Regions from separate parts of the Variovorax sp. OK605 genome, predicted to be linked through region 2. Evidence: riboswitches for the same ligand, from Rfam matches in the RefSeq annotation. Region 2 holds a riboswitch; the other holds the start of a gene.

Region 1 (4,206 bases), on a different contig from region 2:
CCATTCCCGTCAGCATCGTTCGCCGCTTCATCGCGCTCAGAACGTGTAGCTGGCGCGCGCGAAGAAGGTGCGCGGCGCCCCGGCGTTGCCGGCGTCCTGCGCCGAGAGGTCGTCGCCGATGTAGTACTTGTTCGCCAGGTTGTTCACGCCCGCCTGCAGCGTGAGCTGCGGCGTGGCCTTGTAGCTCACCGCCACGTTGGCCAGCAAATAGCCCGGCAGCTTCTGCGGGTTGACCACGTTGTCGCGCAGGTAGCGGCTGCCCACGTAGTTGGCTGTGCCCGACACCGACCAGGGGCCCTGCGCCCAGGTCACGCCGACACCGGCGATGTTGTGCGCCGACATGCGCACGCGGTAGCCGCCGAAGTTGGTGCTGCGCGCGCCGCTGTCGGTGTAGGTCTGGAAGTCCTTCAGGCGCGCGTCCTGCCACGTGTAGTGCAGGTAGCCGTTCCAGTGCTGCGACAGCCGCACCTGCAGCGACGACTCGATGCCCTTCGCGCGCGAGGTCGCGTTGCTGAACACGAACGAGTCGGGCCCGCTGCGGTAGGCGCGCTGGCCGTCGACCTTCTCGGCCTCGAACACGCTGACCTGGTAGGCCCAGCCGTCGTCGGCCGCGCGCCCCTTCACGCCCACTTCCTTGCTGCGCGTGAGCTCGGGGCGAAGAATGTCGGGCACCACCACGTTGTTGCGCGTGTTCAGCGCCACGGCCTGCGGGCGGAAGCCTTCGCTCCAGTTGGCGAACACCGCGTGCGTGGCCGCGGCGTTGCGCGAGAAGGCCCAGTCGGCCCCCAGGCGCGGGCTGGTGCGGCTGCCTTCCTGCGCGGAGACCACGCTGGTGCCCGAGCGGCCCAGCGTCTGCTCGAACTTGTCGTGGCGCAGGCCGGCGGTGATGCCGAACGCGTCCCACTCGAAGCGGTCTTGCACATAGAAGCTGCGCACTTCCTGGTCGAAGCGCGAGTAGGTGGTGGCGCCGCGAATGCCGCGCGGGTCGTTGCGCACGTTGGTCACGGGCACGTCGTAGAACGGGCCGCGGTAGGTCGGTGCGTTGGTGAAGGTGGGCGAGTCGAGGTTCTGCCAGCCGCGCTCGATGTTCACGCCGAACTGCAGCTCGTTGCTCCAGCGCTTGCCGCCGGTGAGCCACGTCACGGCCACGTCGTGGAACACGCCGCGGTCGGAGGTGTCGCTTTCGGAGTAGCCCTTGTTCACGGCCGCGGGCGGCGGCACGATGGTGATGCCCCCGGCAAAGAAGCGGTCGTAGCGCGCGAAGCTGCTCAGGTGGCTGAGCGACCAGCCGCCGCCGAAGTCGACCTTGTTCTTCCACGCGATCGACTGGTAGTCGCCCACCACGTAAGAGTCGGGAATGCCGTAGTTGTCGCGCGAGGTGATGCCGAACATCGGCTTGCCGTTCTGCAGCGGCACGATGGAGCCGCGGTCGCCGCGCACGTGCGAGTCGTAGATCTGCAAGCCCGTGGTCCAGTTGTTCGTGACGGCGAAGTCGCCGCCGAGCACGGCCGCCGCCTGCGCCCGGCCCGCGTCGCGCTGGAAGCCCTTGTAGTCGTTGTTGGCCGCGCCGATGTACAGGTTGCCGCGCTCGAAGTCCCAGCGGTAGCGCACGCTGGCGTCGGTGCGCCCGAAGCTGCCCAGCGTGGTGGTCACGGTGCCGCCCGCGCGCTCGGGCTTCATGAAGAACTGCGCCACGCCGCCGATGGCGTTCTTGCCGTAGAGCGCCGAGGCCGGGCCCTTGATGAACTCGACGCGATCGACCAGGTCGGGCGCGATCAGCGTGATGTCGGCGTTGCCCTGGAGCTGGCGCAGCGGCACGCCGTCGATCAGCACCAGCACGTCCTGCGTGTCGCGCAGGCCGCGCGTCTCGAAGCGCGTGTAGTAGTTGCCCTGCGTGCCGAACTGCAGGCCCGGCACGGTGCGCAGCGTGTCCTCCAGCGTGACCGCGCCCACGGCGTCCATCTGGGCGCGGTCCACCGAATAGGTGGTGAACGGAATGCGCAGCGGGTCGGCCTCCAGCCGGGTGGCCGTCGAGATGGTCTTCTTCTCGTTGACGGTCAGCGTCGGCAGTGCGCCGGACGAGGCGGCCTCCTGGGCCGAGGCGCCGGACATGGCCAGCAGCAGGCCCACGCCGAACAGGGGAGTGGGACGGGTCGAAATCTTGCGCATGCGTTGTTCCTTTGGCCCGCACGCCCGCGGACCGTTCAAAGACCCGAACGCTGCGGCAATGGGTTGCACGGCGCCGGAGGAACACGCACGCATGAAGGTACGCAACACAGCCGGCCCGGACAAACGCACTCCCGCAGCGTCCGAAGGCGATCGCGTGGGCCGGTATCCGGGCTCGTGGGGTGCGTCGATGGCGCAAGCGCATCGGCGCGGAAACCGCCGCCTTCCCACGTCCGAGGACGCAGTGGCTGCACATGCCCGCGGGCATGCGCCAGAAGTTTCCAGACCCACTGACCGTTGCGGGGGCAGCGCAGGACTTGCGCACCGTACGTCGCGATGCGTTTCACCTGCTTCCCGTTTAACTCCTGTGCGGCATGCGCCGCAAAAAGAGCACCCTCTGATCGTTGGAATTCGATGGCGATAAGTAAAAATACCGCACCGAATGCGCGCGATTATAGAAAGCGCTCCCGTGCGGGTCGACGCATTTGCGCTACAGAAGACCGCTTTTCGCGACGAAACACGGGAACTCTGGCGGCGCATCGGGTTCAACAGCGGTTGACCTCTCGTTCACGACCGGGGGAATGCACCTCCGTACACCCGTACACGCCCCGCACCCGTCCACGCCCGCAGGCGTCGGCGACCTTGTCCACAGACCCATGAACGACGCTTCGAGCACTCCTTCCCTTTTTCCGATGTCCGGCGAGACCCTCGACCGTACCCACCTGAAGCGCCTGATCGCCGAAGCCGCCGCCCCGCTGCAGTTCGAGCAATGCGACTTCGACGGCGCCGACCTGTCCGAGCTCGACCTGCGCCGCGCGCAGTTCACCGGCTGCAGCTTCGCCGAGGCCAACTTCAAGAAGGCCCAGTTGGCCGACACGCAATGGACCTCCTGCCGGGCGCGCCAGGCCGACTTTCACCTGGCCGACCTGACCGACGCGCGCTTCGTCGCCTGCGACCTCAACAACACCGGCTGGCACCGCGCCAAGCTCTCGGCCACGCGCTTCTCCGAGGTGAAGCTCACCGGCGCGCACTTCCACGAGGCGCAGGTGCTCGGCATCGGTTTTCACGATTCGCTGCTCGCCGGTGCCGACCTGCGCGGCATGTCGTTTCGCAAGCAGACCATCGAGCGGCTCGACCTGCGCGACGCGGACCTCGCGGGCTGCGACTTCCGCGACGCGGTGTTCGAAGGCGGCAGCCTGCGCGACGCGAACCTGAAGAACGCGCGCTTCGACGGCGCCGACCTGCGCTCGGTCGACCTCGGCGGCCTGCGCATCGCGCACGTGTCGCAGCTCTTCAAGGGCGCGATCATTTCCTCCGACCAGGCCGCCGCGCTGATCGGCGAACTCGGCCTGCGGGTGCTGTGAGCACGAAAGGCATTGCTGCGTACCGATGAACCATGAAATCCGCGACACCGCCGCCGAACTCGCGCGCTTTCGCCGCCGCCTGCTGGTCATTGCCTGCGTGGTGCTGTTCGGCTTCGCGCTGATCGGCGCCCGCCTGGCCGTGCTGCAGGTCGTGCGCCACGACGACCTGGCCGAACGCGCCGAGAGCAACCGCACCGCCATCGTTCCCATCGTGCCCAACCGCGGGCTGATCCTCGACCGCAACGGCGTGGTGCTTGCCTCGAACTACGCGGCCTATACGCTGGAGATCACGCCCTCGAAGGCGGGCGACGTCAACGCCGCCATCGACGAGCTCGGCGACCTGGTGGAGGTCACGCCGCGCGACCGCCGCCGTTTCCAGCGCCTGCGCGAGGACTCGCGCAGCTTCGACTCCATTCCGATCCGCACGCGCCTGAGCGACGAGGAGGTGGCGCGCTTCGCCGCGCACCGCTATCGCTTCCCGGGCGTGGAGATCAAGGCGCGGCTGTTCCGCAACTACCCGCACGGCGAGACGGCCGCGCACGTCATCGGCTACATCGGCCGCATCAACCAGCGCGAGAAGACCGCGATGGACGACTGGCAGGAAGAAGACCGCGCCAACTACCGCGGCACCGACTACATCGGCAAGCTCGGCATCGAGCAGAGCTACGAGAAGGTG
Region 2 (4,206 bases):
AACCACATGACGAACAACAGGCAGCCGCCGATGCCCAGCCACCGGTGCGTCCAGTAGAGCCAGTGCCGGATGCGCGGCCAGGCGCGGCGCCATGCGGAGGTCATGCGAAAGTCCCGTCCCGCTCAGAAGTTGACCAGCGCCGACAGCTCGAACGAGCGCGGACGGCCCAGCAGCCACTGGTTGCCGCTGTTCGAGAACGACACCGGGTACTTGCGGTCGGCCAGGTTGTAGGCGCGCAGCGCCAGCTTCAGCGACGGGCTGGCCTGCCAGCTCACCGAGGCGTCGGCCACGGTGTACGAGCCGATCTTGCGGGTGTTGGCCGTGTCGACCTGGCGCGGGCCGACGTAGCGCACGCCAAAGGCGGCTTCCCATTGCGGCAGGAAGCGCCAGTTGAGCCACAGGTTGGCCGCTTCCTCGGGCACGCCGGTGGGCGTGTTGCCCGCGCGCGAGACCAGCTTGCCGCTCACCACCTCGTCGAAGTCGTCATAGCGCGCGCGCAGCTTGGCCACGTTGGCCTCCAGGTTCAGCGTGGACGTGAGCGCCAGGTCGAGCGTGGCCTCGACGCCTTCGGACGACTGCTGGCCGATCTGCTGCGTCTTGTTGGGGTCGCTGGCGTCGCGCGACAGCAGCTTGTTCTTCTCGATGCGGTAGGCCGCCACCGTCCAGGCGCCGCGGTTGCCGGCCAGCTGGCGCTTGTAGCCGACCTCGACCTGCTTGCCGGTGCTGAGCTCGAACGGCGCCTGCGTGGAGGACGTGCTCACGAGCGAGGTCAACGGATCGGCCGCGCGCGCCACCTGCGCATAGAACGACTGCGACGCGTCGGGCGCGTACACCACGCCCAGGCGGCCGGTGCCGTAGACGAAGGTCTTGTCCAGGTTGTTGGCCGCGTTCTGCAGGTCGCTGCGTGCGATCTTCGCGTGGTCCCAGCGCAGGCTGCCCACCACCGACCACCGGTCGTTGAAGGCCAGCTTGTCTTCGGTGAAGAAGGCGTAGGTGTCGGTCTTCGTCCTGTAGCGCGGCGTGTAGGCCACGGGCGACGCGTAGTTTCCGGGGGTGAACACGAACGGGTCGACCACCGAACGGCCGCCGTAGGGCGAGTCGTTGGAGTGCGTGAAGTCGATGCGGTTCACGTCGAAGCCCACCAGCACCTGGTTGGCCAGGCCGAACAGCTTGTGCCTGAAGGTGGCGTCGGTGCGGCTGCCGATCTGCTCCTGGTCGTGGCCGATTTCCAGGTAGTCGCCGCGCGTCACGCGGCGCGTGGTGGCATTGAAGGTGTAGGTCTCGCTGTTGCGCCAGTGGCGCTTGCTCTCCAACCGGTAGAGCTGGTTGCGCACGGTGACGGCGGCGTTGGGCGTCCATTGCGCGTCGAGCCGGGTCCACTTGTCGCGGTACTTGATTTCCGAGTCGTCCAGGTCGTAGTTCTGGCGCAGGGTCTGGCTGCTCAGGCGGCCGTCGATCAGCGGCACGCCGTAGTAGCGCTGCGGCGACTGCCGGCCTTCGTCGTGCGAGAGCGTGAACTGCAGCTGCGGCGACACATCGAGCCGCACGGCCGCGCTCACGGCCAGGCTCTCGGCCTCGCCGCGCTGCATGAAGCCGTCGCTCTGGCGGTGGCTGATGTCGAAGCGGTAGGACAGCTTGTCGTCGATCGCCCCGCCGCTGCCGAAGGCCACCTGGCGGGTGGCGTCGGAGCCCAGCGTGAGCAGCGCCTCGTTCTGGATCGGGCCGCGCGTAGGCTTCCTGGGCACCACGTTGATGGCACCGCCGATGGCGCCTTCGCCGTACATGACCGAGGCCGCGCCGCGCAGCACCTCGATGCGCTCGACCGACCAGGTGTCGAAGGGGAAGGTGACCGTGCCCGCGGCCGCGTACATGCGCGTGCCGTCGAACAGCTGCATCACCGAGCCGTGGCCCAGGAAGCCGCGCGCCGCCATCGCGGTGCCGCCGTTGCCCGGCCCGGGCGAGCCGGTGATGCCGGTGGCGCGGGTGGCCGCGTCGATCACCGACACGTCGCCGCGCGCGCGGATGGTGTCGCCCGTCAGCACCTCGATGCTGGCCGGTGTTTCCAGCGGCGTGAGGCCCAGGCGGCTGCCGGTGAACGAAGGCTCGTCGATGGCCATCGGCGTGCGTCGCTCGGCCTCGACCTGCACCGGCTTGAGGCTCTGGCCTCCTCCCGCTTCACCCGGTTGCGCGAAGGCGGCGGAAGGCCCGAAAGCCAGGCCCAGTCCGAGCGAAAGACCTGAAAGGCCTGACAGACCCGAAAAGCCCGAAAGACGTGCCCGATGCCGCGGTGCGCGCGTACCCAAGCGCGCGCGATGGCGCGCGGCTGCAGATGCCTGACCCATGAGATGTCCCCTCCGGCCTGCGTCCCCGCAGGCTCCCGACCGATGAAGGACGAAGCGGGAGAGGCGAAGGGACTGCGGCGGTCCGCGCAAGCGCGAAAGGCGGCAGGCCCGGACACGCACTCCCGCAGCGTCCGAAGGCGGTTGCGAAGGCCGGTATCCGGGCTTGCGGAGCGCCGCGGCGCGCACTGAGGCAGTGCGCGCCGCGGCAGAAACCCTCGCCTTCCCACGCCGAAGCGCAGTGGCTGCCGGCCTCCCCGAGGAGGCGCTGGCTGGAGGATTTCCGATCCGCTGACCGTTGCGGGGGCAGCGCAGGAATGACCGCATCGGCAATGACGCGGCGCACCTGCTTCCCGTTTAACCCCGGCGCCATGGGATGGCGGGCGGGGCACCTTCGAACCGTTTGGATCGGTGCCGCCGGAAGAACCGGCACACCGAACCGGCGAAATTATAGGGAGCCGGCCTTGGCACCGTCGGTGCCGAAGAGCCGCCGCATCACGGCGACGCCGGCCACCAGCGCGTTCGAGTAGGTGGCGTAGGGCTCGTGGGCGGCTTCCAGCGGCACGTACACGTGGGAGGTTTCGCCGGGCGTGCCGGTGGTGCCTGCGGCAGCGCCGGCAGTGGCGGCAGCGTCGGCATGGGGCGAATCGGGCATGTCCGGCCGGTCGTCCACCGCTTCCATGATCACCCAATAGAACTCACCCGCCTCCAGTTCATGGACGGTGAGCGCGACGTTTCTCGGTGTGGCCATGGGATTGAAGATGGGGTGGTGATAGGTGAATGGGTAGAGGACGCGTCCGGTTGACAGCTTCCGGGCTTCTCCTACAGAGCCTGCCCGCGGCACGACCTAATGTTGATTTCAGGGACCGTCAGAGAACCTTTTCAGGACACAGGAGGCCATATGAAGCAATTCACTCTGGAACCCCGCATGCGGGCGACCATCGGTGGAGCCTTTTATCCCACCGGCTACTCGATCGTCATGTTTCCGGACCCGGGCGATGCCGACCGCATCGGCCACCAGCTGATCGAGAAAGGAATGAGCGGCGACGAGGTCTACCTGCTGCCCCCGCAGACGGTGCTGGCCGAGATCTCGCCGACGGTGAAGACCTCCGACGACCCGCTGCCCTCCGCCGGCACCGATGCGGCCACGGTACGCGCCTATACCAAGCTGGCCCGCGAAGGCCATGCCGGCCTGCTGGTGAAGACCAGGGACGGCGCGGCGGCCGAACGGCTGATGGAGCTGGTTCGCACCGTGCCCTATTCCATTGCGCAGCGCTACCGCACCCTGGTGATCGAAGACCTCTGAAAACGAAGAGGCCGGCGTCTTCAAGCCGGCACGGCCATGGAAACGGCGCGCTGCACCACGTCGCGCGCCATGGCTTGCGCGAGTTCATGCTCGCCCAGGAACACGGTGGCCGAAGTCTCCTGCGTGAGCAGCTTCGCCTCGTGTTCGTTGTGGCTGCGAATCACCGTCTGGATGGTGGGGTTGAGCGTACGCGCGGTTTCCATCATCTGGCGCACGTTCATGGCGTCGGGCGTGGCCACCACCAGCACGCGGGCGCGCGCAACGTGTGCCTGGATCAGCACGGCCGGGTCGGCCGCGTCGCCCCATACGGCCGGCGTGCCCGCCTCGCGCAGCTTCTCGACCAGCTCGCGGTTCTGCTCGGCCACCACGTAGGGAATGTCGTGCGCGTCGAGTTCGGCCGCAATGCGCCGGCCGACCCGGCCGTAGCCCACCAGCACCACCTGGCGCGACAGGTACCTGGCCTCGGTGGTCGTGGGCAGCTCGGCCAGCGGATCGTCGCGCGACTCCAGCCCCCGCGCGAACGACGAATGCGCGTGCAGCCATTTCTGCATCGGCCCGATC

The links. Region 2 has a riboswitch for cobalamin ahead of BM013_RS30510 (TonB-dependent receptor). Riboswitches for the same ligand answer to the same signal wherever they lie in the genome.
Region 1: linked by a shared signal. The riboswitch ahead of BM013_RS24630 (TonB-dependent receptor) and the one ahead of BM013_RS30510 (TonB-dependent receptor) in region 2 are both predicted to bind cobalamin.

What each region holds. Positions count from the first base shown of each region.
Region 1 is NZ_FOWL01000009.1:357,176-361,381, reverse strand. It holds gene BM013_RS24630 (TonB-dependent receptor) at 37-2,169, opposite strand; cobalamin riboswitch at 2,309-2,579, opposite strand; gene BM013_RS24625 (pentapeptide repeat-containing protein) at 2,823-3,530, shown strand; gene mrdA (penicillin-binding protein 2) at 3,556-4,206, shown strand, end outside.
Region 2 is NZ_FOWL01000015.1:78,077-82,282, reverse strand. It holds gene BM013_RS30515 (PepSY domain-containing protein) at 1-104, opposite strand, end outside; gene BM013_RS30510 (TonB-dependent receptor) at 123-2,117, opposite strand; cobalamin riboswitch at 2,473-2,750, opposite strand; gene BM013_RS30505 (hypothetical protein) at 2,788-3,090, opposite strand; gene BM013_RS30500 (hypothetical protein) at 3,241-3,645, shown strand; gene ybaL (cation:proton antiporter domain-containing protein) at 3,666-4,206, opposite strand, start outside.